4 regions of the Vibrio cyclitrophicus genome follow, and region 1 is predicted to be linked to each of the others. Evidence: predicted binding sites of a transcription regulator. Region 1 holds the regulator's gene; each other region holds the start of a gene.

Region 1 (7,712 bases):
CTGATTTAAAGCGTCGATATGGCCTGCGTGTGTGTATCCCATCTTACTCTCCCTGTGGCAAAAACAACCACTAAAACTCAAATCCTTAAACGACGTTTAGACGTCTATATGTCTGTAGAATGTATTGAATACGATTTAATGTCAATAGATCCATTATGAATTTTTCTCAAGTAGATCGTGAGAAAAACTCAAGTCGATAGGTGAGTTGCCAAGAAGAAATAATGTAAAAAAAAGGCTGAAAAACACATCGTGCTTCCAGCCTTATTTATCTTAGTGAATAGTATGCTATTTAGAATTTAAAACAGGCTAGACATTCTGTTTAGATCAGATTGAATTGCACCTGCCGTCACTTCACGCCCCGCTCCTGGGCCACGAATAACCAATGGATTATCTTTGTACCATTTGCTCTCAATCGCAAAGATGTTATCGCAAGGCAGTAAGTTAGCCAGCGCATGCTCTTTCGACAACGCCTCCACACCGACCGTTGCCTTGCCGTTCTTCTCTAAACGCGCTACGTAACGTAAAACCTTCTGCTGAGAGTGCGCTTTTTCTAAACGCTCGGCCAGTTCTTCACTCAACACAGAAGCCTTATCAAAGAAATCATCCACTGATAAATCTTGCAGCGCTTCAGGTACTAGCGATTCGACTTTTACGTTTTCAGGCTCGATCTCTAAACCAGATTCACGCGCTAGAATCACCAACTTACGCATTACGTCTGAACCATCTAAGTCAGCACGTGGGTCTGGTTCAGTAAGGCCTTGTTGCCATGCTAAGTCGACCAACTCACTGAACGGTACTGTGCCATCAAACTGTTGGAACAACCAAGACAACGTGCCTGAGAAAATGCCAGACAACGCAATGATGTCATCGCCACTCTCACGCAGGTCGCGTACCGTGTGGTTAATCGGCAAACCTGCACCAACGGTCGCGTTGTATAACCAGTGACGGCTGATCTTAGCAAACGCATCTTGCACCTGATGGTAATACTCACTTGATGCAGAGCCTGCAACCTTGTTGGCCGAGATCAAATGAATGCCTTGTTGTGCGATTTGCAGATATTTTGCTGCAAGCACTGGGCTCGCTGTAACATCAAGAACCACCGCTTCATCGTAACCCTGAATCGAACCTAAGCGCTCTAACCAATCGTTACCATTATTAGCAATCGCTTCATCATCAAAACGCTTACTAACAGACGTCGCATCAATGCCTTGATCGTCGAACCAATAGGTTTGGCTATCAACCACCGCAACCAACTCAAAGTTCATTCCACGACGCTTTTCAAGTTCAGCCTTTTGCTCAACAAACAGGCTTAACCAACTTGAACCAATGTTGCCCTTACCACATAAGGCAATCGCCACACGCTTCTGTGCTTGAAACAATTGAGAATGAATGCCTTTCACTAAGCTTGAGGTTTCACTCTTACGAATCACTGCGACCAAGCTTAAGCCTGAATTCGCTTCTGAGATAAATTCAACCGGTGAGCTCTTTAGTTGCTGGTAGAAGCCGTAGCAATGGTTCGGGTTTTTAGTCACACCCGCACCCACTGCAGCAATCAGAGAGAAACCTTCCTTTAGTTTGATTTCAGCTTCAATCGCATGGTCTTGTAGGTATTCCAGAGCACCACCAGCGATCTCTTCTGTGTAAGCAAGACGCAAGCAATGTTGATCCGGTTCAAGTTCATAAGCAAGTGGCTCTAGTTGAGCACGCTTAAGACCTTCCAACACTTCACTTTCTAGACGGTCGAAATCATGTCCGTGACCAAACGTCAGTTGCACGATAAGAACTTCATCTAAAGAGGTAATAATTTTTGCACCACGACCTGAAGCCAGTACTCGCTCTATCTGTGTAGAGCCCGCCTCTGGCTGGTAACTGCAGCGTAAGCTCAGATCCATAGCACTTTGAGCCACAGGTTGTAGCGTTCGGCTATGAAGCACAGGAGCCGCTAGACGAGCCAGTTCACTCGCTTCATCAAGACGAAGTAAAGGTAACAAACACGCATCTGAAACTAAACGAGGATCAGCGCTGTATACACCAGCCACGTCACTCCAAATCGTTACGCGTTCAACTTCTGCCAAAGCACCAATCACGGTCGCCGAGTAATCCGAACCGTTGCGGCCGAGCAGCACTGTTTCGCCCTCGCAGTTCTGAGCCATAAAGCCAGTAATCACTACACGGCAATGCGTATGCTGAGCCAAAACTTCTTTAATCAGAGGGTAAGAACGTGCGCGATCAACTTCAGGTTGAGCGCCCACTTCTGCTCGTAAAAAAGCACGCGCATCTTGAGCGACGGCTTGTAAATCATTTTGGCACAACAAAGCCGCCAACAAGCGTGAAGACCAAACTTCGCCATGACCAAGCACTTGCGCTTTTTGCACTTCACTTAGAGGAGCAGTTAACTCTCCTAAAGCGGTGAATTCTTGTTGGATGGTTGCCGTTAGTTGCACTGCGAGCTCACCTTCAAGAAGCACTTCAATCAGCTCTAGTTGGAACTGACGAAGAGTTTGTAGGCACTCATGGGCAATACGACCATCTTTATCGAGAGCTTCAACAAACTCTATCAAGCGGTTGGTTGTTTTACCTGCGGCAGATACCACAACCAAATCGGTTGCTGATGAATATTCTCTAAGAATGTTCACAACGCGTTGGTAACATTCAGGGTTCGCTAAGCTGCTACCACCAAATTTATGTAGCTGGCGAAAGGTTGTCATTATTAACCCTCCCCTTCAGCGATAAAGCGTTTTGTCTTTTCAAAGGCTTGCTTGAGATCGTCAATCAAATCTTCAGCGTCTTCTAAACCAACCGAAAGGCGTAATAGTTGCTGAGAGATCCCCGCTTCTGCCAAGGCTTCTTCACCCATTGCACGGTGAGTCATCGACGCAGGGTGACAAATCAAGCTTTCAACACCGCCCAAAGACTCAGCTAAAGAGAACAGCGCTAACTCGCCAACAAAGTATTTAAGCGCCTCAAATGAGCCTGAAAATTCAAAGCTCAGCATTGAACCAAAGCCAGACTGCTGTTTCTTCGCAATATCATGACCTGGGTGGTCAGATAAACTTGGGTGATAAATAGTGCCAACAAGATCTTGCTGCTGTAGCGAAGTTAAGATTTCACGCGAGCTCTCTTCATGAACACGCATACGAGCCCCAAGCGTACGAATACCACGTAGCGTCATGTAGCTATCAAACGGTGTGCCGGTCGCACCGATGCAGTTGCCCCACCAAGCTAACTCTTCAGCGTGCTCTTCCGTCTTGGTAACGACCACACCACCAATCACGTCTGAGTGACCATTAATGAATTTCGTTGTTGAGTGGATAACAAAATCGGCACCTAGCTCTAACGGCTTTTGGAACACAGGCGTCAAAAACGTATTATCAACAGCAACCAATGCACCCACTTCTTTTGCTTTACGGCAAGTTTCAGCAATATCAACCACGCGAACCAGTGGGTTCGATGGAGTCTCTAATAAGATCAGCTTAGGCTTAAGTGCGATCGCCGCATCTAGCGCAGCTTGATCCGATTGATCAACAAACAGCACTTTAAAATCGCCTTTAAGCGAACGCGTGTTAAATAGACGGTAAGTACCACCATAACAATCGTGTGGTGCGACAATAAGATCATCACCACCTAAGAAAGTAGACACCCATAAGTTAAGCGCCGACGTGCCACAGTTAGTCACAACGGCACCTTTACCAGACTCCAGTTCAAACAGAGCAGTTTCTAATAAACCACGGTTTGGGTTACCAGAACGGGTGTAATCGTACTTTGGCACTTCACCAAAAGCGGGAAAACCGTAGTTAGTCGACAGATAAATAGGTGGAACTACGGCATGATGTTGAGTGTCTGACTCGATGCCAGTACGTACGGCGATGGTTGCTGGCTTCCGGCTGCTCATAGGTGCTTCCTTACAAGTTTGGCGTCTGGGTATCACAGCAGCTTGTGGGGTTTTTGCGGCTGTGTTAGATATATGTTATTCACTTTACTTTCATAAACGTGAGACGTCAACACTTCTAGACGTCTATATGTCTTTGCTTATGGCAGTAAATCCCGCTAAAATCACCACTATTAATTTATTCTAACAACTAAAGTGATGAAGGTACGCAATGGCCGACTGGAATGGTGAATACATAAGCCCATATGCTGAGCATGGAAAGAAAAGCGAACAAGTAAAGAAAATTACAGTTTCTATCCCTCTAAAAGTGTTAAAGGTTCTCACTGACGAGCGTACTCGCCGCCAGATTAACAACCTACGCCATGCAACAAACAGTGAGCTACTGTGCGAAGCCTTTCTACATGCGTACACAGGCCAGCCACTGCCAACGGATGAAGACCTTCGTAAAGATCGCCCAGATGATATTCCTGCTGAAGTGAAAGAACTGATGACAGCAATGGGTATCGAGTTCGAAGCATTTGACGAAGAATAACAATAACTCAGTCGCTGCCTTCAGTATTGATCCGCTATAGCTGAACCCTATTTGTCACATCAGCCACTATCTTATCTAGGCGTGTGCTGTAAATGATAGACATAAAAAAACCGACTCCTGATGAGTCGGTTTTTTATTATTCTTTTTTGCTCAATCGAGCAACCGCTATAACAAGCGATTACGCCATCCAGTATCTATGCCATACGCTTTTATGCCATACGCTTTTATGCCATACGCTTTTATGCCATACGCTTTTATGCCATACGCTTTTATGCCATACGCTTTTATGCCATATGCTTTTATGCCATATAGTTAGCAGGCATCTCAATACGAGCTACGCCAGATTCAACTGCCGCTACGGCTACCGCTTTTGCTACACGAGGAAGTAGACGTGGGTCCATTGGCTTAGGAATGATGTAACCCTTACCGAACTTCAGTGCAGTCTCACCTGCAACTGCTAGTACTTCAGCTGGAACTTCTTCTTTCGCTAGTTCACGAATAGCTTTAACCGCCGCTAGCTTCATTTCGTCATTGATTTCGCTCGCACGTACGTCTAGTGCACCACGGAAAATGAATGGGAAACAAAGTACGTTGTTTACCTGGTTAGGGTAATCACTGCGGCCTGTACCCATAATTAGATCAGAACGAACTTCGTGAGCAAGCTGTGGCTTGATCTCTGGATCAGGGTTTGAACATGCAAACACAACTGGCTTATCAGCCATTAGCGTTAGTGCTTCTGCTGGTAGCAAATTAGGGCCCGATACGCCCAAGAAAAGATCAGCACCTTCAATAACATCTTCAAGCGTACGCTTGTCGGTGTTGTTTGCGAACAGTGCTTTGTACTCATTCAGGTCATCACGACGAGTGTGGATCACACCTTTACGATCAAGCATGTAGATCTTCTCACGCTGAGCGCCACACTTAATCAGTAATTCCATACAAGCAACTGCGGCTGCTCCAGCGCCTAAGCAAACGATCTTACACTCTTCGAGTTTTTTACCTTGAAGCTCGATTGCGTTCAGCATACCCGCGGCAGTTACAATCGCAGTACCATGTTGGTCATCGTGGAATACAGGTACATCACAACGCTCAATCAGGCGACGTTCAATTTCAAAACAGTCTGGTGCTTTGATGTCTTCTAGGTTAATACCGCCGAATGTATCTGCGATATTCGCAACCGTATCAACGAACTCATCGATTGTGCGGTGTTTTACTTCAATATCGATAGAATCTAAACCAGCAAAACGCTTAAACAGTAACGCTTTACCTTCCATAACAGGTTTAGAAGCAATAGGGCCAAGGTTACCTAAGCCAAGAATCGCGGTACCGTTAGAGATAACTGCAACCATGTTGCCTTTACCTGTGTACTTGTAAACGTTATCGACGTTCTGTGCGATCTCTCGGACTGGCTCAGCCACACCAGGACTGTATGCAAGTGCTAGGTCTTCTGCAGAGTTTGCAGGCTTCGTCAGTTCTACGGCAATTTTGCCAGGAATTGGGAACTCATGGTAATCAAGAGCTTGCTGACGGAATTGTTCTTGAGGCGATAATTCTTGAGAGGATTGAGCTTGGCTGCTGTCTTCAGACATAGGTGTAGGTTCCTAGGATATTATTATTTGGGGGATCTTGTTCATGTTAATGGATGTACTTCAAAGTTCCTAGATGGTTGAAGCCTCTGTCTCATTAAAAAACGAGATTTCACTACTAATAAGACCAGTGAGCAGTTGAATTTACTGTCGCTTGTTGCACTTTCGAGTAGATTTCAATCATGCATGATTCAGGCGGAACGATGAGAGTTAAGCTTAGTTGGCGAAAGAGTATAAGAATAGGTTAAGAACGGAATAATATTGATCTGTTTATCAAACGCCAGAAAACAAAAAAGGACACCGAAGTGTCCTTTTTGTTTCTAAATAGCGAGAATTACTTCTTGCTAGAAAGAGCACCGAAACGCTTGTTGAAGCGATCAACACGGCCGCCCGTATCTACGATACGTTGCTTACCAGTGTAGAATGGGTGACATTTGTCACATACGTCTAGGTGGATAGATTCTTTTGCAAGCGTTGAGTTGAACTCAAATGTGTTGCCGCAAGAACAAGTTGCAGTAACTGCTTTGTATTCTGGGTGGATTCCAGCTTTCATGGGATAACCTCAAGTAGGCCGTGTCGCTATACGATTCTAAGCCGCACACCACACGTAGTTAAAAAAATAAATAAAGACACCGCTGTATCACTAAATAGAGATAAAGCCATACCTTTAAGGCGCAGTATAGTAATGAATCTGTGAGATAGGATCAACTAATTTGATACATTTTTCACCAATCGTATCTTTATTTTCTACATCGAGTGGGATTTAGACGTGCTAGTTGGCTTCATACGCTAACTCAGCCTTCTCATCCAAACTGCTTCTCGAATTTAACTGGCTTATCCTTTAGACTGTTCGCTCTCGTCAACTCAGATAAAGCCGTCCCTTTATGCGTCCAATGATTGCCCGTGTGGCACTGCCTGTTCCACTCGACAAGCAGTTCGATTACAAGATTCCCAACCACCTATTTCCTATCATTGGCGGTCGAGTGTCTGTGCCATTCGGACGACAAACCTTAACTGGCATCGTCACGGCTCTGGTTAACGAATCAGAATTCGAGCTAGACAAGCTCAAGCCAATCAAAGCTTTATTAGATAACCAACCCGTTTGGCCAGAATCAGTCTACTCACTCTTAATGTGGTGTAGCCAGTTTTATCAGTATCCATTGGGTGAAACTTTGGCTAACGCTCTGCCAAGCGCTTTACGAAAAGGAAAAGCGGCCGACTTCGCAACACTTGTCGAGTGGCAACTGACCCCATCAGGTAGAGATCAGCTGATGCAAGGCTTTGGTCGTGCGGTCAAGCAAGCCAAAGTGATGCACATGCTTGAGCACGGTCCCGTTCCTCATCAAGAGTTCATCGATGAAGAAGTCGGTAGTGCTGTACTCAAGACACTCGAAGAAAAAGGTTGGATTGAATCTGCTGAGAAAAAACCGAAACGCCAACCGTGGTCAACTGACCTCGAAAACGACCAAGACAAACCTAAGCTCAACGAAGAGCAAGCTATCGCGATAGCAACGGTAAATAGCCAAACCGACTTTGGTTGCTTCTTATTAGAAGGTGTCACGGGCTCAGGTAAAACTGAAGTCTACCTTAATATGATCAAGCCGATTCTAGACCAAGGTAAACAAGCGTTAGTCTTGGTTCCTGAAATAGGCCTGACACCTCAAACGATTAACCGCTTTAAACGACGCTTTAATGTACCCGTTGA
Region 2 (7,712 bases), 220 kb from region 1:
TCATAGACAGCGCGCAATACATTACGCCCTATTCGTCCAAATCCATTTATCGCGACTTTTAGCATAGTTCCGTACATCTAACCAAAATTTCGTGCAACAGATGATAACTGAATCCTACCCAAAAGGCATTACTTGAATACCTCAGTCTACTTAGGACAGGTTGATCTGCTACTTATAAAGATGAGTCTAGGAGAAAACAAATCCCAGATACAAAAAACCGAGCTCAGCGCTCGGTTTTTTCCTTCATTTAACTGTTAGCACAAGGCCATCAGTCAATGATTAAGCAAGAAACTCTTTCGCTGTGTTTACTACATTTTCAGTAGTGAAACCGAACATCTTGAATAGCTCACCCGCTGGTGCAGATTCGCCGAACGTTGTCATACCGATGATCTTGCCACCGAAACCAACGTACTTGTACCAGAAGTCAGCGATGCCAGCTTCTACAGCGATACGTGCAGTTACGTCAGATGGAAGTACAGATTCGCGGTATTCAGCGTCTTGCTTATCGAATGCGTCAGTTGCAGGCATAGAGACTACGCGTACTGCTTTACCTTCAGCTGTTAGTTGTGCTGCTGCTTCAACAGCAAGCTCAACTTCAGAACCTGTAGCAATGATGATTAGCTCTGGCTTACCAGCACAATCTTTCAGGATGTAACCACCCTTAGCGATATTAGCTACTTGCTCTGCGTTACGATCTTGTTGTGCAAGGTTCTGACGAGAGAAGATTAAAGATGAAGGACCATCTTTACGCTCAATAGCCAGTTTCCAAGCAACTGCTGATTCAACTTGGTCACATGGACGCCATGTGCTCATATTTGGAGTCAGACGTAGAGAAGCGATCTGCTCAACCGGTTGGTGAGTCGGGCCATCTTCGCCAAGACCGATAGAATCGTGCGTGTAAACTTGGATGTTCTGAACTTTCATCAGAGCAGCCATACGCATTGCGTTACGCGCGTATTCCATGAACATTAGGAACGTTGCACCGTATGGTACGAAACCACCGTGCAGAGCGATACCGTTCATGATAGCCGTCATACCGAACTCACGTACACCGTAGTGGATGTAGTTACCAGAGAAGTCAGTTGCTTCAAGAGACTTAGAACCAGACCACATAGTTAGGTTAGAAGGCGCAAGGTCAGCAGAGCCGCCCATGAATTCAGGTAGCATCGCACCGAACGCTTCTAGTGCATTTTGAGACGCTTTACGTGAAGCGATGTTAGCTGGGTTAGCTTGAAGGTCAGCAATGATTGCGTTTGCTTTCTCTTCCCACTCAGCTGGAAGTTCGCCGTTAGTACGACGTTTGAATTCTGCTGCTAGCTCTGGGTAAGCCGCTGCGTATGCGTCAAACTTAGCATTCCACGCTGCTTCTTTCGCTGCGCCTGCTTCTTTCGCATTCCACTCAGCTGCGATATCTGCTGGTATTTCGAAAGGACCGTGTTCCCAACCAAGCGCTGCTTTAGTTGCTGTGATTTCATCTGCACCTAGTGGAGCACCGTGACAGTCGTGCGTACCCGCTTTGTTTGGAGAACCAAAACCGATGATAGTTTTAGTACAGATAAGTGTTGGACGAGGATCTGCTTTAGCCGCTTCAATTGCAGCATTGATAGCGTCAGCATCGTGACCATCAACAGCAGGGATTACATGCCAACCGTAAGCTTCAAAACGCTTAGGTGTATCGTCAGAGAACCAACCTTCAACTTCGCCATCAATAGAGATGCCGTTGTCATCCCAGAAAGCAACCAACTTACCAAGGCCTAGCGTACCCGCTAGAGAACATGCTTCGTGAGAGATACCTTCCATCAGACAACCATCACCCATGAATGCATAAGTGTAGTGGTCTACGATGTCGTGGCCTTCTTTGTTGAACTGTGCAGCCAGTGCTTTCTCAGCCATTGCCATACCAACAGCATTAGTGATGCCTTGACCTAGAGGGCCTGTCGTTGTTTCGATACCAGGAGCGTAACCGTACTCAGGGTGACCAGGCGTCTTAGAGTGCAGCTGACGGAAGTTCTTAAGGTCTTCAATTGAGAGCTCGTAACCTGCCAGATGAAGCAGAGAGTAAATCAACATTGAACCATGCCCGTTAGACAAGATAAAACGGTCGCGGTCAGCCCACTCTGGGTTTCCTGGGTTGTGGTTCAAGTGACCACGCCAAAGAACTTCAGCGATGTCAGCCATACCCATAGGTGCGCCAGGGTGGCCTGAATTTGCTTGTTGAACGCCATCCATGCTAAGTGCGCGAATTGCATTGGCTAGATCTTTACGAGAAGGCATGTCTGCTCCTGAGTACATAAGCGATTTAAAAAAGAGATTAATGCTAAAATTTTCATTCTTATTAGCGCGGGTATTCTCTCAAACGACTTTAGCGACTGCAAACGTTTTACTGGCATTTTAACAGTCATTTTTCGCAATTTTCGAACATTTACATCGCTTGGCAATGGCTTATCCCGACCGATACGCAAACGTTTAGTTATGACATATCATAAAAAAGAGCTTGTAATTCGACCGCTGGAATTTAGAATAGCCGTCTAGATGTAGAAACACCTACAAAATATACTGTATTTAATGGCAGCGCTTGCTAGCTTGCGATGCCTAAAATTATTTGCATTTAACTGTTTGCAACTAAAAACTAATTGCAACTAAAAACTAAAAGTGGAGCTCTCATGGCTAAGCACCTATTCACTTCTGAATCTGTTTCAGAAGGCCATCCAGATAAAATTGCAGACCAAATCTCTGATGCTGTTCTTGATGCCATCTTGGAACAAGATCCAAAAGCACGTGTTGCTTGTGAGACTTACGTAAAAACCGGCATGGTTATGGTTGGCGGTGAAGTAACAACGTCTGCATGGGTTGATATCGAAGAAATCACTCGTGAAACAGTACGTGAAATTGGTTACGTTCATTCTGATATGGGCTTTGACGCTGACTCTTGTGCCGTTCTAAACACAATTGGTAAGCAGTCTCCAGACATTAACCAAGGTGTCGATAAAGCAGACCCTAAAGAGCAAGGCGCTGGCGACCAAGGCATCATGTTTGGTTACGCGACTAACGAAACACCAATCCTAATGCCAGCTCCAATTACTTACTCTCATCTTCTTGTTAAGAAGCAAGCTGAAGTACGTAAGAGCGGCAAACTTGACTTCCTTCGCCCAGATGCGAAATCTCAAGTAACATTCCAGTACGACCAAGGTAAGATTGTTGGTATTGATGCTGTTGTTCTTTCTACTCAACACTGTGATTCAGTAACAACTCCGGATCTACGTGAAGCGGTAATGGAAGAGATCATCAAGCCAGTACTTCCTGCTGAATGGATCAACAAAGACACTAACTTCTTCATCAACCCAACAGGCCGTTTCGTAATCGGTGGCCCAATGGGTGACTGTGGTTTAACAGGTCGTAAGATCATTGTTGATACCTACGGCGGCGCAGCTCGCCACGGTGGCGGTGCATTCTCTGGTAAAGATCCATCGAAAGTTGACCGTTCTGCAGCTTACGCAGCGCGTTACGTTGCGAAAAACATCGTTGCTGCTGGTATGGCTGATCGTTGTGAGATTCAACTGTCTTACGCTATCGGTGTTGCAGATCCAACATCTATCATGGTTGAAACGTTTGGTACTGAGAAAGTCGCTCACGAAATCATTATTGAAGCGGTTCGTCAAAACTTCGACCTACGTCCATACGGTCTTCAAGAAATGCTGAACCTTCTTCAACCTATCTACAAGCAGACAGCTGCATACGGCCACTTCGGTCGTGAAGAGTTCCCTTGGGAAGCGACTGACAAAGCAGCAATCCTTGCCGACTTCGCCGGTCTAAAATAATTTAGCCACTGCGATTTGTTTCTTTAAAGCCCTTACTTGTTAGTAAGGGCTTTATTTTTATGTACTTATCTAACCCTTACTCTGCGTAACTCGCTCTACCTGCCTTCTTTACCGTTAACCACTTAGTATAAAAAGCCATTGATAATTTGTGTTTTCTAGTACTAATGACAATAGTTAAGGTAACTCCTAGCAGATCAAGCTCACATTTAACCCCAATGCAGTTAAGCCTAATATCAATAGTTAAGTGAACGCTAGAACAATAACTAGGACGATAACGAGCACTTTAGCTCAATCCCATAATGCTCATTTAAGCCACAATATTGAGCTCTATGGAATTATAACTAGGACGTTATTTAACTAGGGGGATCTATGCCTCGTACCGCGCACCCATCCGAACTGAACGATAAAAAACACAAGATCAGCGATCAGGATTATGCTCGCACCATTCCTTGCAACCAAATCAGTATTTCTGCACCCTTTCATTGGTTGTCGCTTGCTCTGCATGACTTAGTGAGAATGCCATTAATCAGCGCGTTTTACGGGCTGTGCTTTATGGCTGCGGCAATCGCCATTGTTCAACTTGTCCAGTGGCAAGGAACGCACTTGGTCGTGATGCCAAGTTTGATCGTGTACATGTTGATAGGGCCATTTCTTGCTCTGGGCTTGTATGACGCTGCTTGGGAAAGAGAAAAAGGGCACAACGCTAGTCTATTGCACTCGATGAAAGCCATCACGCGTAATTCTACCCATCAATGGGCCTTTGCGATTGTATTAATGGTCGCGATGATATTCTGGATGCGTATCGCTGCGTTATTGCACGCACTCTACCCTTCAGTACAAGGCGCGCCATTGACCGAATTTGCTCCCTTTTTAATCACGGGTTCTGTGATTGGTTTTGTTATCGCAAGCCTAATATTCAGTATTTCTGCCTTTTCAATTCCATTGATGATGGAGAGACGTGTTGATGTCATGAGCGCTATTTTCACTAGCTTTAATGCCGTGAAATCGAACATCCCTGCAATGGTCGTGTGGGCGAGTATTATTTGTACCGGTATTCTGGTGGGCTTTGCAACCTACGGAATCGGAATGATCGTCACCATGCCGCTACTTGGCTATGGTACATGGCATGCTTATCATGAAATCATCAAAAAGAAACATCACGTATAAATCGTAGAGAGATCGACGAGCAGTGTTATTATGAGGCCTTAGCGTTAATGCTGAGGCCTTTTATTTGGAGTTAACTCGCTTGTCATACACCCCGCAACAACATCGAGCCAATAAGAAATTGGCGGAATGCTTAACCACCGCTAACCAACATTTCTCACGTGTATTTCCATGCCCGCTCATCACTTACAAGTTAAGAGGTAAGGCAGCAGGAAAAGCCTACTTGCAGCTGAATGAAATTAAGCTCAACCAAATACTTTTTACAGAAAATGAAGAAGCCTTTATCAACGAAGTGATCCCTCATGAAGTCGCACACCTGATCACACATCAAGTCTTTGGACGCGTTAGACCGCACGGCAATGAATGGAAGTACGTAATGGAAAAGGTATTTAACGTACCAGCCAAAACCACTCACAGCTTTGAAATCACCTCAGTACAAGGGAAAACCTTTGAGTACCAATGTGAGTGCACCACTTACCCGTTATCCATAAGGCGACACAATAAAGTACTTCGAAACCAATCGACCTACCGTTGCCAACTGTGCCAGCAAACCTTAGCTTTTACGGGGACTCAACTAAGCTAGTTAGGGGTTGATTAACTCAATAGAATAAATCTAATAGAGAGATCTAACATTTGAGTGCTAGACTGATGTTTATCATACTTTTATCAGTCTTTTTCTATGCAAAAAATCACCTTCAAAGCATTTGGCCTACCTGTGTCTTTTTACTTAACGATAGTATTTGGCCTACTGGTAACCCAAAGTGTTTTCGCGGCACCACCGAGCTCATTTTCCAAAGCAAAAAAAGAAGCAGTGAAGATTTATCTCGACCACCCGACCTCATTTTATTGTGGCTGTGACATTACTTGGAAGGACAAAAAGAAAGGTATTCCCGACCTTGATGGTTGTGGTTATCAAGTCAGAAAACAACAAAAGCGAGCGAGTAGAATTGAGTGGGAACATGTGGTCCCAGCTTGGCAGTTCGGCCACCAGCGTCAATGCTGGCAAGACGGCGGACGTAAGAACTGCACTCGAAATGACAAGATATTCAAATCGATGGAAGCCGATCTTCATAACCTGACACCTGCCATTGGCGAGGTTAACGGTGATCGATCCAATTACAATTTCAGTCAGTGGAATGGAATGGATGGCGTGAGCTATGGTCAGTGTGAAATGCAGGTCAACTTCAAACAGCGCAAAGTTATGCCACCGGACCGAGCAAAAGGATCTATCGCGCGAACTTATCTTTATATGAGCCAAGAATACGGTTTTAAACTATCTAAGCAGCAAACGAACCTGATGATGGCATGGAACAAGCAATTTCCCGTAAATAAATGGGAATGTACTCGTGATGAGCGAATCTATGCTATCCAAGGTAATCACAACCCATTTGTCTACCCTGCTTGTAACTAACTTCTACCACACAATCACCTCGAACAAACAAGAGTTTCAAAATTGCCTCTGAAACTCTTGCCCTACCCTTGTTTTTTCGACTAAAAGCATCCATGTTAGGCAGAGATAAAATACCCAAATGAACATATTTATAGGTTTACCAGCATGAGAATCCCTCGTATCCATCACCCAGAACGCATTCATCAGTTAGGTTCACTCGCTTTAGGCGAAGATGCCGCGGGTCATGTTGGTCGAGTCCTTCGCATGAAAGAAGGCCAAGAAGTGCTTCTATTTGATGGCAGCGGCGCTGAATTTCCAGCAACCATTGCAGAAGTATCAAAGAAGAATGTCACAGTTAATGTTACTGAACGTATCGAGCGTAGCAGCGAATCTCCGTTAGACTTGCATTTAGGCCAAGTGATTTCACGTGGTGATAAAATGGAGTTTACGATTCAGAAATCGGTTGAGCTTGGTGTCAACACCATTACCCCACTGATTTCAGAGCGCTGTGGCGTTAAGCTTGATACTAAACGCTTCGAGAAAAAGCTCGCGCAGTGGCAAAAGATTGCTATCGCAGCATGTGAACAATCAGGCCGTAATACGGTTCCAGTTATTCGTCCAATCATGCAACTTGAAGAGTGGTGCAGCGAACCGAGTGAAGCGTTAAAGCTAAACCTGCATCCTCGTGCAAAATACTCAATTAACACCCTTCCAGAACCCATCAGCAAGGTGCGCCTGTTGATTGGCCCTGAAGGTGGATTGTCAGCTGAAGAAATCGGTATGACAGAACAATACAAATTTGAAGAGACGCTACTCGGCCCACGTGTACTTCGTACCGAGACAGCAGCTCTAACCGCAATTACTGCCTTACAAGTCCGCTTTGGCGATCTAGGCTAGGAGAAAAAAATGATCAAACTTGGCATCGTAATGGATCCAATTTCATCCATTAACATCAAAAAAGACTCTAGCTTTGCCATGATGCTTGAAGCTCAGCGTCGTGGTTACGAAATCCATTACATGGAAATGGATGATCTACATTTAGATCAAGGCGTAGCCATTGCTGACACTAAGGTTGTTGAACTAAAAGAAGACCCAAATGGTTGGTACGAATTCAAATCAGAACAAACTATTGCATTATCTGATTTAGATGCAGTATTGATGCGTAAAGATCCTCCGTTTGATACTGAGTACATCTACGCTACTTACATTCTTGAGCGTGCTGAAGAAAATGGTGCACTGATCGTCAATAAGCCGCAAAGCCTTCGCGACTGTAACGAGAAACTGTTCACAGCCTGGTTCCCTGAACTCACGCCAACAACAATCGTAACTCGTAAAGCTGA
Region 3 (7,712 bases), 500 kb from region 1:
AAGGCGTGAGCTAGAATCACAGATAAGATGATCGAGACAAATGGCACAACAACTAGATACAGATAAGAAGGTACAATGCGCTTAAGGTTACTCTCGATGAAGGCCAAAGCCACACCCGCTAACATCGCAGGGATCACCTGAGCTTGATAACCGACCTTCTCTATCACGAACAAGCCAAAGTCCCATACCTCAGGTACCGATTTACCTATCATGTAAGCGTTCATCAACTGTGGAGAAACCAAGGTGACACCGAGCGTGATACCCAAAATAGGCGTTCCGCCGAGTTTCTTAACCGTTGCCCAACACACACCAACCGGTAGGAAGAAGAAAATAGCTTCGCCAATCAACCATAAGAAAGAGTGAACGGTTGCCCAGAATTGGCTGATCTCAACCAAGGTTTTGCCGTCGAACATGCGAATGTCACCAATCACATTACGGAAACCAAGAATCAAACCACCAGTAATAATGGCAGGCAGCAGTGGTACGAAAATTTCGGCTAAATGGGAGATACCACGCTCAAGGAAGTTCATGTTCTGGCGAGCAGCCAACTTCGCCTCATCTTTTGATGATGCATCTTTACCAGTTTGCTCAATCAAAAGTGCGTACACCTCATCAACTTCGGTGCCAATCACGACTTGGAATTGACCTGCGTTAGTAAAGCAGCCTTTTACCAGTTTAAGCTTCTCTAACTCTGCTTTGTTCGCTTGTTCCGTATCGTTCAATACAAAACGCAGCCGAGTTAGACAATGGCTGACACTCGCAATATTCTCTTTGCCACCGACTAACTCGATAAGACGCGCAACGTCTTGCTTCGCTATCTTACTCATACTACCCCACCCTGGTTTCATTCAATTACTCTTCTAAACCATGCAGCTATAACCACTTCGATTTAGATTAATGGGAACATTCCCAATTACAGTTATTATAATGCCCACATGAATGATAAATTAAAATGGGAACAGTCCCATTAATTGAAAGAGATCACACTCTAATTTTAATCTAAGCGGTTCAATTTCGCTTGATTGAGTGGATTATAGAATCGGAGATTGAGTGTGATGAGAGATCTCTGAATTGCCTAAAAGCTGAGAGATCAATAGATTAGCGGCCAATTTACCTGCAGATTGATACCCAGGATCAATGCTAAATACTCGAGGGAACAAGAAAGAGAGAAGATCATTGCCACCGACACCAGTCACCACCACATCTTCACGTTGTAACTCTTGCAAACGCTTGATTACGCCAAGAGCCAATGTATCACTCGCACAGACAATGGCTTGAGTCGTAGGAACAAGCACCTCATCCACCAACTGATAAGCGCTTTCATGATGAAGTTGACCAGTACGATAGTTCGCAATTGAACCTGTATTTTCACACCACTCGAGATAAGCCTTAAGACGCAGTTCACCGGTTGATTTGTCGCTAGGATCAACGCCAATGAAACCAACCTCAGAGATCCCCTGATCTGCTAAATGCGTTAACGCACTATTGATCACCTGTCGGTTATCATAGTTAATCGACGTCACATTCTCAGTATCCAAAGCAATCACCACCGCTTTGTTTCCCCAAGCTTCAATCGCAGGAATATCACAGTCAGTAAAACCAAACACGATAATACCATCTACATTGCGACGCTTGAGAACCTGAAGGTGTTCGTTAGCTTTATCTCTATCTAGCTGACTTTCCATGATCACGACATCGTAATCCGCTCGATACAATTCTGCCAACATGGTGCTAACTGCTTTGTTTTCAGAGGGAGAATCTAAACGAGAGATGATCACGCCGATGACTTTTTGACTGCCACCGCGCATGGATTGCGCAGACTTTGAAGGCGTGTACCCAGATTCTTGAATTACTCTTTCCACCCTTTCTCGGGTTTCAGGTTTCACTTTTGGATCATTGGTCAGAACACGAGATACGGTTGACTTACCAACACCGGACAGCTTAGCAATATCGAGAATAGTGAGTTTTTTGCTCATAAAAAGTCTAACGTTAAAGGAAAGAGAAGAAAAAGTGAGGGTAGGTTTCCTCACTTAACTGTTTGTAAAATATAGCAGTTCTTACTATGACTTACTTTTGGCAATTACGATAGACCACACGGCCTAGTTCTAGACGTGCGTCGTCACCTTTCGTGCGCAAAGTGATGCTGCTAATCATCTCTGAGGTGCCATCGTCTAGAATGTATTTGGTTCCTGAGCCTGCCGGTACTTGAGTCAATTGGTACTCGTTATCAGGTAAACGCAGTACTGCTTTTTCATTACTAAGGTAAGCCACATCAAACGAGACGTCAGACTCACATTGATAAGTCACGAATTGATTATCCGATGCTGCACTATCAGGGGATGCTGATTTAGAGCACCCGACCAATGCTACCGTACATAGAGATGCTACCAACATAGCTTTCATACTTCGTTCCTCATCTTTATATAGTCAATGACACTTAGTTTAGACTCAGGTTAGAAAAACCTTAGTGATAAATAGAACGTTTAACCTTTCAAGAAAGCGGGTACGTCTTTAATGCTATCAAGTACTACGCTGGCTAACGCTTCACCTTTTTCAGTGACTGGCTTACCGGTCCTTACCAACACTCTAGTGCCAACACCTGCCGCTTCTGCAGCCATCATATCTTCAGCTTTGTCGCCGATCATGACTGAGTTAGCCATATCAATCTTAAGAAAGTCACGAGCAGAAATGAACATACCTGGTTTTGGTTTACGGCACTCACAATCTTGCTTGTAGTCGCCTAAGCCTTGTTCAGCATGATGCGGACAGTAATAGATGCCATCAAGCTCAACGCCGTTATCAACAAAGTTCCAATCCATCCACTGCGTTAAAGAAAGAAAACGGTCCTCGCTAAACATACCACGAGCAATGCCTGACTGGTTGGTCACTAGCACCAATAAATAGCCCATATCTTTAAACGCTTTCGCCGCTTCAAACACACCATCGATATATTCAAAGTCATGCTCATCATGTACATAGCCATGATCAACGTTAATCACACCATCACGATCTAAAAAAACAGCAGGTTTAGACAAAATTTTGTTCTCTATCAACTCTCTATTAATCATTAATTATTACACGCTTTATTTGCTTCATCACTATCTATTTAGTTTTGCGTTCGTTAACGATTTGTTTCCAGCTTAGCCATACAATCGGCGTTTAGCCATCTAGACGTAAAAATATCTATTGACTTAGATCATAGAACACCATAGCATCGTCTGTAAATCGAGCGAGCTATCGACATATTATTCTGTTCTACCGGCACGGGTTTCTCTATGATTAAAGTGAATCAAGTCAATAAGGTTTTTTATCAAGGCACTAAAGAAATCAATGCCTTAATTGATATCAACCTCCATATTCCTCAAGGTCAAATCTTTGGAGTCATCGGCTCTTCAGGTGCAGGCAAAAGTACTCTTATCCGCTGTGTAAACATGTTGGAAGCCCCAACGTCGGGTGAAGTGATTGTTGACGGAATCGACCTGACAAAACTCAACAAATCAGAACTTAGCGTAGCACGTCGTAACATCGGCATGATATTCCAGCATTTCAACTTGCTGTCTTCTCGCACTGTATTTAACAATGTAGCACTGCCTTTAGAACTTGCAGGTAAAGATAAAGCAGCAATTGAAGCAAAAGTCAGTGAGCTACTTGAGTTGGTTGGTCTTGCTGATAAGCGCGATACCTACCCTGCAAACCTAAGTGGTGGTCAAAAGCAGCGTGTCGCGATTGCTCGCGCACTGGCATCTGACCCAAAAGTACTGCTTTGTGATGAGGCGACCAGTGCTTTGGATCCAGCCACGACTCAATCTATCCTTGAGCTACTGCGTGAAATCAACCGTAAATTAAGCATCACTATTTTACTGATTACTCACGAAATGGACGTGGTTAAAAGCATTTGTCACGAAGTCGCAATCATCGGCGGCGGCGAACTAGTAGAAAAAGGGACCGTAGGTGAAATATTTGCTCACCCTAAAACAGAGCTAGCACATCAGTTTATTCGCTCAACACTGGACCTGACGATTCCTGAAGATTACCAAGCGCGTTTACATGAGACTCGAGTAAACAGCAGTTACCCATTGGTACGTCTTGAGTTTACAGGAGCAACCGTTGATGCACCGTTAATGACGCAAATCGCTCGTAAATTCAATATCGATGTTAGCATCCTAAGCTCAGATCTTGATTACGCCGGCGGCGTAAAGTTCGGCATGATGGTAGCTGAACTGTTCGGTAATGAAGCAAATGATAATGCTGCTATACAATTCCTACGCGACAACAATGTAAAAGTAGAGGTGCTTGGTTATGTCCTTTAGTTTCAACGAGATTGCTGACTGGATCAGCCTTAACGGTAACCTTCTACTAGGCGCAACAGGCGAAACGCTTTACATGGTTGCAGTCGCAGGCATCGTTGGCTTTGCCGTCGGTATCCCATTAGGCGTGATTCTACACACGACTAAAAAAGGTGGTTTGCTAGAGAACACCAAACTAAACAAAATTTTGGGTGCGGTTGTGAACGTAGGTCGTTCAGTGCCTTTCTTAGTGTTGATGGTTGCTATTATCCCACTGACTAAGATGCTGATTGGTACCTTCATCGGAACAACAGCAGCGATTGTTCCACTGACGATCGGCGCTATACCTTTTGTTGCTAGACTTATCGAAAGTGCACTACTTGAAGTGCCCACAGGTCTAGTGGAAGCCGCTCAGTCCATGGGCGCAACACCGACTCAAATCATCAACAAGGTTCTGCTTCCAGAAGCACTACCGACTATCATCAACTCAGTAACGATTACACTCGTGACTCTGGTGAGCTATTCAGCAATGGCCGGTACTGTAGGTGGCGGCGGTCTAGGTGATGTCGCGATTCGTTACGGATTTCACCGTTACGATGTGACCATCATGGCAGTGACAGTAGTGATGTTGATTGTGCTTGTACAAATTATTCAATCAATCGGTGATTCATTAGTTCGCCGCGTTGACCACAGATAAAGGCTCACGATTAAAGATTAGAGTCATCGAAACCAAATTAGATAGATTTATTAAAAGGAGATTATTATGAAATTTAACCTTAAAGGTTTACTTACTATCGCAGCAGCGGCATCAGCGTTAGTACTAGCAGGTTGTGGCGATAAAGAAGTGGATACTTCTAAAGTAAAAGTTGGCGTAATGGCAGGTGCAGAAGCACAAGTTGCTGAAGTTGCAGCTAAAGTGGCGAAAGAAAAGTACGGACTAGATGTTGAACTAGTGACTTTCACAGATTACGTAACACCAAATGCAGCTCTAGATGACGGCTCTATCGACATCAATGCATTCCAACACGCACCGTATCTAGATCAGCAAGTTGCTGACCGTGGCTACAAACTGACTATCGCTGGTAACACGTTTGTTTACCCAATCGCGGGTTACTCTAAAGAAGTGAAATCTGTTGACGAAATCCAAGACGGCGCGCGCATTGCTGTACCAAACGATCCAACTAACCTAGGTCGTTCTCTGCTGCTTCTTGAGCAACAAGGTCTACTTGAGCTTCGTGAAGGTGCAGGCCTTCTAGCGACAGTTCGTGACATCGTTAAGAACCCTAAGAATCTTACAATTGTTGAACTAGACGCAGCACAACTGCCGCGTTCTCTTGATGATGTAGCTTTGTCTATCATCAACACAACTTACGCAAGTTCTATCAACCTGACTCCACAAAAAGATGGTGTATTCGTTGAAGACAAAGACTCTCCTTACGTGAATCTAATCGTTTCTCGTGAAGACAATCTAAACGCAGAAAACGTACAAAACTTCGTTAAAGCTTACCAAACTGAAGAAGTGTACAACGCAGCTTCTGACATCTTCCAAGGTGGTGTGGTTAAAGGTTGGTAATCAACTAAACTACAGCGCGGTATAGATACCCGAAGGGCTGATATAACATCAGCCCCTTTTTATTGGTTACAATTTACAAGAAAATTCGACTTACCACCAAGCTTCCACTTGCATGCCAACACTCATTTCACTGTTCTTACCTTCACCGAAAGCATTATCATTTTCAGCATCATTTAGGTAAGTCGCAAAGATACGAAATTCAGGACGTGACCAGAAACCCACTTGCGGTACCCAAGCTTGAGCGACAGTGAACTTGCCGCCCGCGCCGTCTTGGTTATCAATAGTTTCAACAAAGCCACCAATTTCAAGAATGGTACGCATGCGCTTGTCCCACTTATAAAGCGGTCGTATTACTGCACTGAACGACTCATCATCACTGTTATTCGCACCAACCCCCGATGACGCGGCATAACGAACCGTGTGGCCAAATTCGATGTTCTCACCGATAGCAAGCACACCCCAGTTAATCAATCGAAAGCCGTCAGCATCATTGTTGTTTGCATCACGAACAATGCCCTTACCTGTACCAAAGGTTGTCATCTGCTCTGCATAACCAGAGTTAGCAACTTGAAGAATGGTTTTGTTGAAGCCACCCGCTAGGTTTTGATTTAGGCTGGCCGTCAGCATCACACTATCATCCGCGTCCACCGTTTGACCCTGCTTTTCATTGGCGAAGTTCATATCAATACCGACCTCAAGATCCGCATTGTTCCACAATGGAATACCCGCATAACGTATATCAGCAATCATGGCTGTGGTCTCTTTGCCATCAAACACATCGCCCGTAACCGTGTCTTGAATCAAAGCCACCGATAATTTACCAGGGCCCATATTGATGTGTTCAACACCAGCACCAATACCACTTACATCCCAGTAGTAATTATCAACGATGTGTACATCATGGCGTTGGTAGTAGCGCTCACCGGCCCAAATACCAATACCTTTATCTTCAAAAAGCCCTACAGCTTGAACATTGAGTTGAACTACATCCACGCTTTTATCCGCAGCGTTCTCATCTTGGCCTTGCCAGTACGACAACATGGAATCAACTAAAAATGAAACGTCGTCCTCTGCATACACTTCTTTTCTAAAACCAAACTCGCCATATAGGTCATTTTCGTTGCCGAGTCGGCCTACTTTACTCACCTCCCATTTGCTATTTGAACCGCCTTCATTACTCAAGCCAACACCCCCGCGCATGTAGCCATTAAACTCCAATGGTGTGGTTTCGTCAGCGTATAAATTAGGTGCAAGTAAGACAGTAGAGAGTGCAGCAGCAATAGGTAACAGTTTCATCGTCCATTCCTTTCAGATCTTGAATCAGATTATTTTATTATAAATGGGAACATTCCCATGGGATCGATCCCATTTATATTGGGAAGAATATAAATTGAAAGAGAACTGATTGATTATTGTGATCAGGCTAACTATTGAGATGACTGAAAGTTGATGGGTGTAGGGTTATTTAAATGAATACATTGGCACTACAGAAAGAGCTGAATATCACGCTCTGCTCGTATTAAAAGGAGAAAGAGATAAACAATGAGGAGTAAGAAAAATAGAGCTAAAGTAAGTCATGAGGCCACAGTACCGAACATGAAGCAAGGTACTGAATTTTTAATATAGAAATGATAAAAATGAATATCGGAGCACTTAATTAGCACTCCGACACCTAAAATATGACGCTTAAATATACACTAGAAGGTTACTTTAGGTGATCCCAAGAGATGTTTGACACCAGTCGGCAGTCATCACACTTGAAATAGAAAATATCGTGGATCGGTGCATCTAGCAGCCATTCACCACCACACTGCGGGCATTTCCGCTCTTTCTCGGCCTTTAAACTAATGCCC
Region 4 (7,712 bases), 1.7 Mb from region 1:
GCCTCAAACGGCGATTGAATCAACCCCAATGACGTTTAAACAGCGCCATGAATTTGCTGTGAACGACACCAGTACCATCTTCAAACGCATTTGGATTTGGGTCTTTGTTGGTGTGGGTATTGGTGCGTTTATTCATGGTTTTGTTCCGGCGGATTGGTTCGAGCAAAACCTCGCACACGGCCAGTGGTGGACGGTGCCCCTCGCGACACTTAGTGCGATTCCGATTTACACCAACGCAACGGGCATAGTTCCAATCATGGCGTCTTTGATAGACAAAGGTATGCCACTAGGAACCACGCTGGCGTTTTGTATGGGAGCGGTCGCAGTGAGCTTGCCAGAGTTCATGATGCTCAAACAAGTGATGCAATACCGATTGCTTGGTGTAATCGCGGGTTACTTGCTGGTGGCGATTTCCATCACCGGTTGGTTGTTTAATTTCTTCTATTAATCACAGCAGAGCAAATGCTCACAGGAGTCTGATATGAAAAGCATTCAAGTTTATGGTTCAGGTTGTAAGAACTGCGTCGTTACCGCAGAACGGTTTGCCGAGGTCGCACAAGAGTTAGGGCAGCAAATCAATATTGAAAAAGTCACCAGTTTGGAAGCCATTATGAAAGCTGGCATTATGAGCACACCGGGTATCGCGATTAATGGTGAGTTAAAACACACGGGGTCGGTGCCATCTGTTGATCTGGTTCGCGATTTACTCAAGGAAAATGTTGTAGCGTAAAAGTAAGGAAAGAGCGTCGCGCATACAGAGTTTTTTGAATGAGCATGCGCGACGGATTATCGAGGTTCAAGAATGAAATGTTTGATGAATGCGTGGAATCATGCGGAACCTAGCCTTTATGGTTGGCTACTAAAACAGACCCAAAATCCGCACGAAGCGGAAGACATCATGCAAGAAGTGTTTCTGAAGGCCATGGGAAATAGCGAGCGTTTCTGTACATTGCAGAACGGTAAATCATGGCTGTTTAAGATGACCAGAAACCACCTTGTTGATCAGCTGAGACGGAAAATATATTCGGTAGACATCGAAGAATTTGTGATGCCCACGGATATTTCCCCTGCGATGGTTCAGCTTCAACGCTGCCTTCCCCAGGTATTGGTCAAACTCACCGAGCAAGATCGTGATGTGATAGAACAATGTGACCTCAATGGTATGACACAAAAAGACTACGCAGAGAAACACCAGCTCAGCCTACCAGCCGTTAAGGCACGTTTACGTCGAGCCCGTATAGAACTCAAAACCATTTTGGTGAGTGAGTGTAAAGTGACTCAAGACCAATCGGGCGTTTGTTGCTTTAGGTCATTTCAAGCAGAGCCTTAAGTCTTTTCAAGTAGAGCGTTAAGTCCTTTCAAGCTGAACCTTAAATCCTTCTGGAAGTAATGTTTCCGCTTTAAACTAATTTATAGGCCATTACTTTAAGGAGCAATAAACGAAGGTTTAACAAGAAAACGTTCGGCTCTAAAGGCCCTTATAAAATTCATCGACTCAAGATTTCTTGTGTTCTTGGGGTAATTTGATAATGGATATCTGTTCCAGTTTTATTCTGAATATATTGGGCGACAAACAGGGAAAGGCCTTGTCGTTAGCAACCAAATCTCTACCACGTTCTGCGCCTGATAGTGATAGAATCCCCGCATTAGAATTATCGAGAATCTAGGTATTTATAAACAATGTTTATCCATCACGTTAATGGCATCGACTGGCTGGTGATTACAGCTTTTGAAGAACTGAAAACGATGTTTATCGAAGATGCTGGCCCAATCCCGGCTTACTTCTCTACCGCCAGTGAATTGAGCCTGATTGATCAAGCCAAGCGCAGCTATGGATTTTTGCCGACACTCCGCGGTGTAATCACCGATACCGGCACGTATCAAAGTAAAGATCTTGAAGAAGATTTGAACCCACAGCTTGCCTGTATCGTTGAAGGGCGTGGTCGGGTGTTTATCTATCACGGCGACTATGTGGCTTTTGTCGATGACGAGCAAACCTTTATCACTCGCATGGACTGAAAAGATTCACTCATTCGAGGCTAGCGAATCGGAAAATCAACGAGTGAACCAGTCTTGAATAAAAATATTAAAGGATTAGTACGATGGCAAAAACGATCTCATTGGTACTTGGCAGTGGTGGCGCAAGAGGCTTGGTTCACGTTGGCATCATCCGCTGGCTAATTGAGCACGGCTTTCAGATAAAATCCATCTCTGGCTGTTCAATTGGTGCACTTATCGGTGGTGTCTACGCGGCGGGTAAGTTGGATGAATTTGAAGAGTGGGTCACCAGTATCGACCAATCGGATATGGCTATGATGTTAGATTTTTCATGGCAATCAAGTGGTATCTTCAAAGGGGACAAGATCATCGACACACTGCGTAGGCTGATCGGCGAGATTTCAATTGAAGATCTGCCTATCCCTTATACCGCAGTTGCTGCCAACGTCGCTGATGAAAAAGAGGTTTGGTTGCAATCGGGTTCTTTGTTTGATGCTATTCGTGCTTCTATCTCTTTGCCATTGTTCTTCACGCCTCACGTCATCAATGGTGAAGTGCTGATCGATGGAGGAGTGCTCAATCCCGTACCGATTGCGCCTACCTTTAGTGATAAGACAGACTTTACTCTGGCTGTGAACTTAGGTGGTGAACCTGAGATGCTTCAACAGGAAGTGATACCGGTTTCTCTACCAACAAAACAGAGTAACCTACATGAGAAGGTTACTCTTTTTATCGATAATCTAGGTAGCAGTGTAAAAAGTAAAATGAGCTTCAATTTTGCTGCCTACGACATTGCCAACCAAGCGTTTGATGCGATGCAATCGACCATTGCTCGTCAAAAATTGGCCGCTTATCCCGCAGATATTACGCTTGAGATCCCACGTAATGCCTGTGGCACCTTAGAGTTTGATCGCTCACAAGAGATGATAGATAGAGGCTACCATTTGGCACAGGCTAATCTGGGTAACCGACTTTAATGGGCTGGTCGTTAATTTTTATGGTTAGGCAACAGGCTAACTAAGAGGGGGATTTATGCAAACTGAACTCCATGAGCTTATGGCAACAAAAGATGTCATCGTTCTCACAAGCTTAGAAGTACCAGCCGTATCTTGGCTGATCGATGGCTATCAAGAGAACGCTGATACCCAAATTATCGAGAACGCACATCAATTAGACACCGAAGCGATTGTGTCGCAATGTCGAAGCGGCCTTAGTGACGGTAAAAAGGTCATACTTACCGCGCAGTTTCGCAGCCAGCTACCTATTATCAATATCGCTTCACTGTGTAATGAGAAGCGCAAATTATTGATCAATATTGAGTTGTCCGGTTGGAATGAAGAAAAACGCCTTCCCCATTCTTATAGCAGTTTCTAGCTTGTAGCCGTTTTTAGTTAACTAGCAGTGTCTCTTTAATCAGAGCCGTTCAATACAACACTGATGCAAGTGGTTAAGCCAGTGAAGTAGGGTGTATTATCGTTTGATAGATAAAACTAAGGCCTCGCATGTGCGAGGCCTTTTTATTTCGGATCTTGCAATAAACCGATCTCTAACAAATTATTGGGAACGAACTAGGTTAGCAAGCCATAACGAGTTTAGGATTACGAATTAAAGTATTCAATAGCTTAGTTTCGTAATAACAGCCGATAAACTTAAGATCAGGACGTTGCTTAATTGCTTCACATACAACGCCAAATCTAAGGTTATTCTTTTAGCTTAATTTGCCGCTTCTATGGTGCCTTTGAAGGTGCTGTTCAAAAAGTCATTGATCTCTTGAGAGTGATAAATCGAAATGATCTTTTTATAGACTTCATTATTTTTGTCTTCTTCTCGCGCCGCAACAACCATCACAGCTAAAGGTGCGTCTTTCTTCTCTAAGTAGATACCTTGTTTCTTAGGATCTAACCCTGCAGACATCACGTAGTTCATAGTAATAGCTGCAGCATCTACATCGTCAAGAGAGCGGGGCAACTGTGCGGCATCAACTTCGACAAATCGAATATTCTTTGGATTGGAGACAATATCGGTTAGAGATGCATTGAATCCAACGTTTTCTCTCAGTGAAATAAGCCCTGCATCTTCTAATAGTAATAGTCCGCGTCCGCCATTGGTTGGATCGTTTGGAATCGCAATTCTTGCGTTGTCAGGAATAGAGTCAAGTGAAGTGTACTTGTTAGAGTAAACGCCCATACGCATCAAAATTGAACGTCCGATAGAAACCAACTTACTATCATGATTGTCGTTAAAGTTGTCGAGAAATGGCTGATGTTGGTAGCTATTAAGTTGGATACTTCCGTCATCCAATGCTGCGTTAGGGGTGATGTAGTCTGAGAATTCAACTAATTCGATGTTAATCCCTTGTTTCGCTGCTTCAATAGCGACGGCCTGTACAACTTGTGCGTGTGGACCTACTGTTGCACCAATCTTGATGACTGCCTCGTCTTTTTTTCCACATCCTGTCACACCTAATGTGAATGCCAATGCCAACAGGGATGCGATGATTTTTTTGTAGCTTTTCATGATAACTCCATTTAATTAACTAAAAGACATATGGGTGCCTAGACGTCTATATTATCTATTAATGCGATTGGGTCAATAGGTTTGTTAAAGGAGAAGTTAAATTGATGTTATTACTAGGTGGGGTATATAACTCCAAAATATTGGATCTGCTTTCGCAAGCGATTGTCTGATTACACTTAATCACAGTGACTAAAACTCGACGAGCTTTATCGTTAAGAGAAAAGATTTCTTTAACCGTTAGTGATAGATAAAAATAAGGCCTCACGTTTGCGAGGCCTTGTCGTATGAGGATTGTAGAATTCACTGGATATTAATTAAACGCTTCCACTAATTACATGGTGAAGACTGGCGACATGCCGCTGTCTTGTCCGTTCATTAATAGTAGTCCAATCACAATAAGTAATAGACCGCCAAATAGCTGCAAATAATGACCAGCGACTTTTAATGAGGCACTGCTATTCTTGTTACCTGCGGCTAAGTAGCGTTTCACCAAATGTTTGCCTGTTAGCGTCATCATTGCAATTAGTGAGGTTGTTAATGCCGTACCAACCGCCATTGCCAACGCACTAAGAACACCCATCCAATACAAGCCGACCATGTTAGCGAAAAGCAGAACCATAATAGCTCCAGTACACGGCCTTACCCCTATGGTGACAATGATTCCTGCATATTCACGGAGCGTTGAAGCTTTATTTATCGCGTCTGCATCGGCGACGTGCTGGTGGCCGCATCCGCAGTCGGCATGAGAGTGATCTGCGTGCGAGTGTTCTGCTGATTGTATTGTACGAATGGGGTTCAACATCGCGGAACCATCAGATACTGATGAGCGACGCGCCATTGGTGATTGGGTCGAGATCGGTGAACGAGCGGCTATAGGAGAAGGCATATCTGTTGCGAATGCGGTGATGGTCTTCACTTTCAACTTTGGTTTGCGCACCGTTGAGTAGATGTTTTTCAGAGCTTTCCAGCAGATCAATGTACCCACCACGGCCACTAAGGCAAAGCTCAATGAAACAAATAGGTTGGCTTTGTCGTTCACTACTCGCATTGAAGCATTAAAGCCCCACAACAAAACGCTGACTAATAAGACAGCGACCAGTGCTTGTAACAAAGCGGATACCACCGTAAGAATCAAGCTGGCTTTTGCTTTGGTTGGGTGAGTGGCTAAGTATGTTGAAACGATGACTTTGCCATGGCCAGGCCCCAAAGAGTGCAGCATTCCATAGATAAAGCTGAATCCAATCAGGTAACAGCCTGCTCCCCAAGGGTTTGACTTGGCTTGGTAGAGTAGGTCTGCAAGTTCTGAATTGACCTCTCTTTGCCATTGGATACTGGTGATAACGAGTGATGGCCACATCGACCATAGTTGATACGCGCCAACAGCAACAAATAATAATGCACCGATACCAATGAGGGCATGGTTGGCTTTGAATTGATTTTTCTTCATATAACAAGAACCTGAATTAGAGATTACTATTTTCGTTAATTTGGCAGGTTTAACTCGTTTGAGTTAAGACGTTTAATAGCTCAAACGAGTCGCTGCGGTTAGGAAGTGGGAAGCGCAGCACAATGAAGCTTGACCGATTGAGTAAACAGTTGGCCGAGCGTGTTATCTGGATCCGCATCGGTTGGCAAAGACATCGCATAGCTCATTTGTTCTGGAGTCGGGTTAGGCTCAACGAGTTCTAACTGACATTGTCTCGCGAGTTCTGGCGATAAGGTCACATCCCCCTTAGATAACCACGACATATCGACAAAGTAGCTAGGGTCAAAGATCAATACACGAAGTGTGTCTCTTGTCACCGGTTTTGGTTTGGCAAGCGGTAGGTCAAAAGTGAGCACCATTTTGGCTTTGTCACGTTCAAATTTGGCATGCTCTGCTACTTGATATTTGATTGGCTCTTCATTGTCATAGAAGTAGGTGAAGTAGTGCTCGTACATCATGTTTTCGATAACGGATGCTGCCAGGTTTTTGAACGTCTCTTCTTCTTTGTCTGGAGATACGTCTTCACCATCTAACATATACATCGACGTCATAGCATCAAACGACCATTCCATCGACAGGCCAGTTATTAGGCCATTCTCACCTTCGATGTGGGTCTTCATTTCAACCCAGGAGTGAGGGTGGGCATATAGGTTTGGAGCAAAAGATAGCAATGCAATGCCAAGAGGTAAGCATTTTAGAAAATGAAAACACATCGAAAAGCGGCTTACACAGCCCAAAGAGAGGCGATCGAATACATTGATTAGAGTAGAGAACAGTTTCATGAAGACAGACGGTTATTTGTTGTGATGTTATAATATAACAATTTAAGCATTTATTCACTTTGAAAGAGGATAAGAAGCACATTAAAAACAACACCTGTGACAACAATGGTTTATCTCAAAGGTAGAGCCATAGACCTTAGAGCGTTGGCGGGTAACGTCTTTCTCATAAACCTTTCTGTTTCTATGAATCTTTTCGTCTCAATAAACTTTTCTTTTCCAAGCTAGCTTGTAGCTCCGTCTACTCTATAGTTTTTGCTGAAAGTGCTATTTCTCTATTCTGTAAATCTAATTTTTCATACCATGGTTATTGGCATATGCCAATAATGAGGAATATACTGAATGCCTGATCACCAATAACAGGGAGTTACCATGTTATACGCAGTACCTTGTCTTAATCTCCATGTCGGCAATCATTTTGCTCGTTCACCACAGATAGCGATTGTGGATGACCAACGACAAATAAAGCAGGTTGTTTCTTTGGTTGAATCCGACTCATCTTGTAATAAAAAGAAGCAATGGATTTCAGTGATCCACTCTTACGGCGTGCAAGCAGTTGTTGTCCGTCACATAGGGAAAAGGATGCTGGCGCACTTGTTTAAGAACGATATTAAAGTGTTAGCCTCGACAGGAAAGGTTGAAATCGAAGCATTAGATTTTGATCACCTACAAGAAGTGACCGATCTAGATTACGGTCGAGAGCCTCGCAATCATGGGTGTGGTAAGAAAGAGCGTAGGAGAGACGGCGCAATTTTCATGTCACGACCCCACAAATTGGGGGCTATTCGAGGGTTCCGTAAATGACATTCCTACTAACATTATTAGGCTTTGTCGGAATCGTGGCGTTGATGGCGATCGGTGTGATTTTTTCACGCCAGCCAATCAAAGGCAGCTGCGGGGGGCTAGCGCAGATCGATATTGAGCGTGAATGC

Evidence for each region. The regulator MetJ, encoded in region 1, represses methionine synthesis genes. The targets are predictions, from matches to a motif close to TTAGACNTNTANANGTCTAA.
Region 2: a site for MetJ is predicted at 2,521-2,540, ahead of metK (methionine adenosyltransferase). Genes of this name have one in related genera too.
Region 3: a site for MetJ is predicted at 3,160-3,179, ahead of metN (methionine ABC transporter ATP-binding protein MetN). Genes of this name have one in related genera too.
Region 4: a site for MetJ is predicted at 4,546-4,565, ahead of OCW38_RS08530 (MetQ/NlpA family ABC transporter substrate-binding protein). Genes of this name have one in related genera too.

Annotation. Positions count from the first base shown of each region.
Region 1 is NZ_AP025480.1:253,251-260,962, reverse strand. It holds gene metF (methylenetetrahydrofolate reductase) at 1-42, opposite strand, end outside; gene OCW38_RS01165 (bifunctional aspartate kinase/homoserine dehydrogenase II) at 297-2,708, opposite strand; gene OCW38_RS01160 (O-succinylhomoserine (thiol)-lyase) at 2,711-3,892, opposite strand; gene metJ (met regulon transcriptional regulator MetJ) at 4,101-4,421, shown strand; gene OCW38_RS01150 (malic enzyme-like NAD(P)-binding protein) at 4,721-6,010, opposite strand; gene rpmE (50S ribosomal protein L31) at 6,342-6,560, opposite strand; gene priA (primosomal protein N') at 6,892-7,712, shown strand, end outside.
Region 2 is NZ_AP025480.1:468,931-476,642, reverse strand. It holds gene epd (erythrose-4-phosphate dehydrogenase) at 1-65, opposite strand, end outside; gene tkt (transketolase) at 280-2,274, opposite strand; gene metK (methionine adenosyltransferase) at 2,664-3,818, shown strand; gene OCW38_RS02305 (DUF2189 domain-containing protein) at 4,188-4,985, shown strand; gene OCW38_RS02300 (SprT family zinc-dependent metalloprotease) at 5,065-5,565, shown strand; gene OCW38_RS02295 (endonuclease) at 5,662-6,393, shown strand; gene rsmE (16S rRNA (uracil(1498)-N(3))-methyltransferase) at 6,538-7,269, shown strand; gene gshB (glutathione synthase) at 7,279-7,712, shown strand, end outside.
Region 3 is NZ_AP025480.1:751,548-759,259, reverse strand. It holds gene treB (PTS trehalose transporter subunit IIBC) at 1-827, opposite strand, end outside; gene treR (trehalose operon repressor TreR) at 1,032-1,976, opposite strand; gene OCW38_RS03550 (MliC family protein) at 2,068-2,403, opposite strand; gene gmhB (D-glycero-beta-D-manno-heptose 1,7-bisphosphate 7-phosphatase) at 2,484-3,035, opposite strand; gene metN (methionine ABC transporter ATP-binding protein MetN) at 3,276-4,310, shown strand; gene OCW38_RS03535 (methionine ABC transporter permease) at 4,300-4,983, shown strand; gene OCW38_RS03530 (MetQ/NlpA family lipoprotein) at 5,050-5,859, shown strand; gene OCW38_RS03525 (carbohydrate porin) at 5,950-7,155, opposite strand; gene OCW38_RS03520 (Zn-ribbon-containing protein) at 7,565-7,712, opposite strand, start outside.
Region 4 is NZ_AP025480.1:1,949,856-1,957,567, reverse strand. It holds gene OCW38_RS08560 (permease) at 1-448, shown strand, start outside; gene OCW38_RS08555 (thioredoxin family protein) at 482-730, shown strand; gene OCW38_RS08550 (sigma-70 family RNA polymerase sigma factor) at 815-1,330, shown strand; gene OCW38_RS08545 (hypothetical protein) at 1,681-2,019, shown strand; gene OCW38_RS08540 (patatin-like phospholipase family protein) at 2,103-2,975, shown strand; gene OCW38_RS08535 (hypothetical protein) at 3,031-3,372, shown strand; gene OCW38_RS08530 (MetQ/NlpA family ABC transporter substrate-binding protein) at 3,712-4,515, opposite strand; gene OCW38_RS08525 (nickel/cobalt transporter) at 4,847-5,962, opposite strand; gene OCW38_RS08520 (DUF1007 family protein) at 6,061-6,783, opposite strand; gene OCW38_RS08515 (NifB/NifX family molybdenum-iron cluster-binding protein) at 7,153-7,584, shown strand; gene nqrM ((Na+)-NQR maturation NqrM) at 7,581-7,712, shown strand, end outside.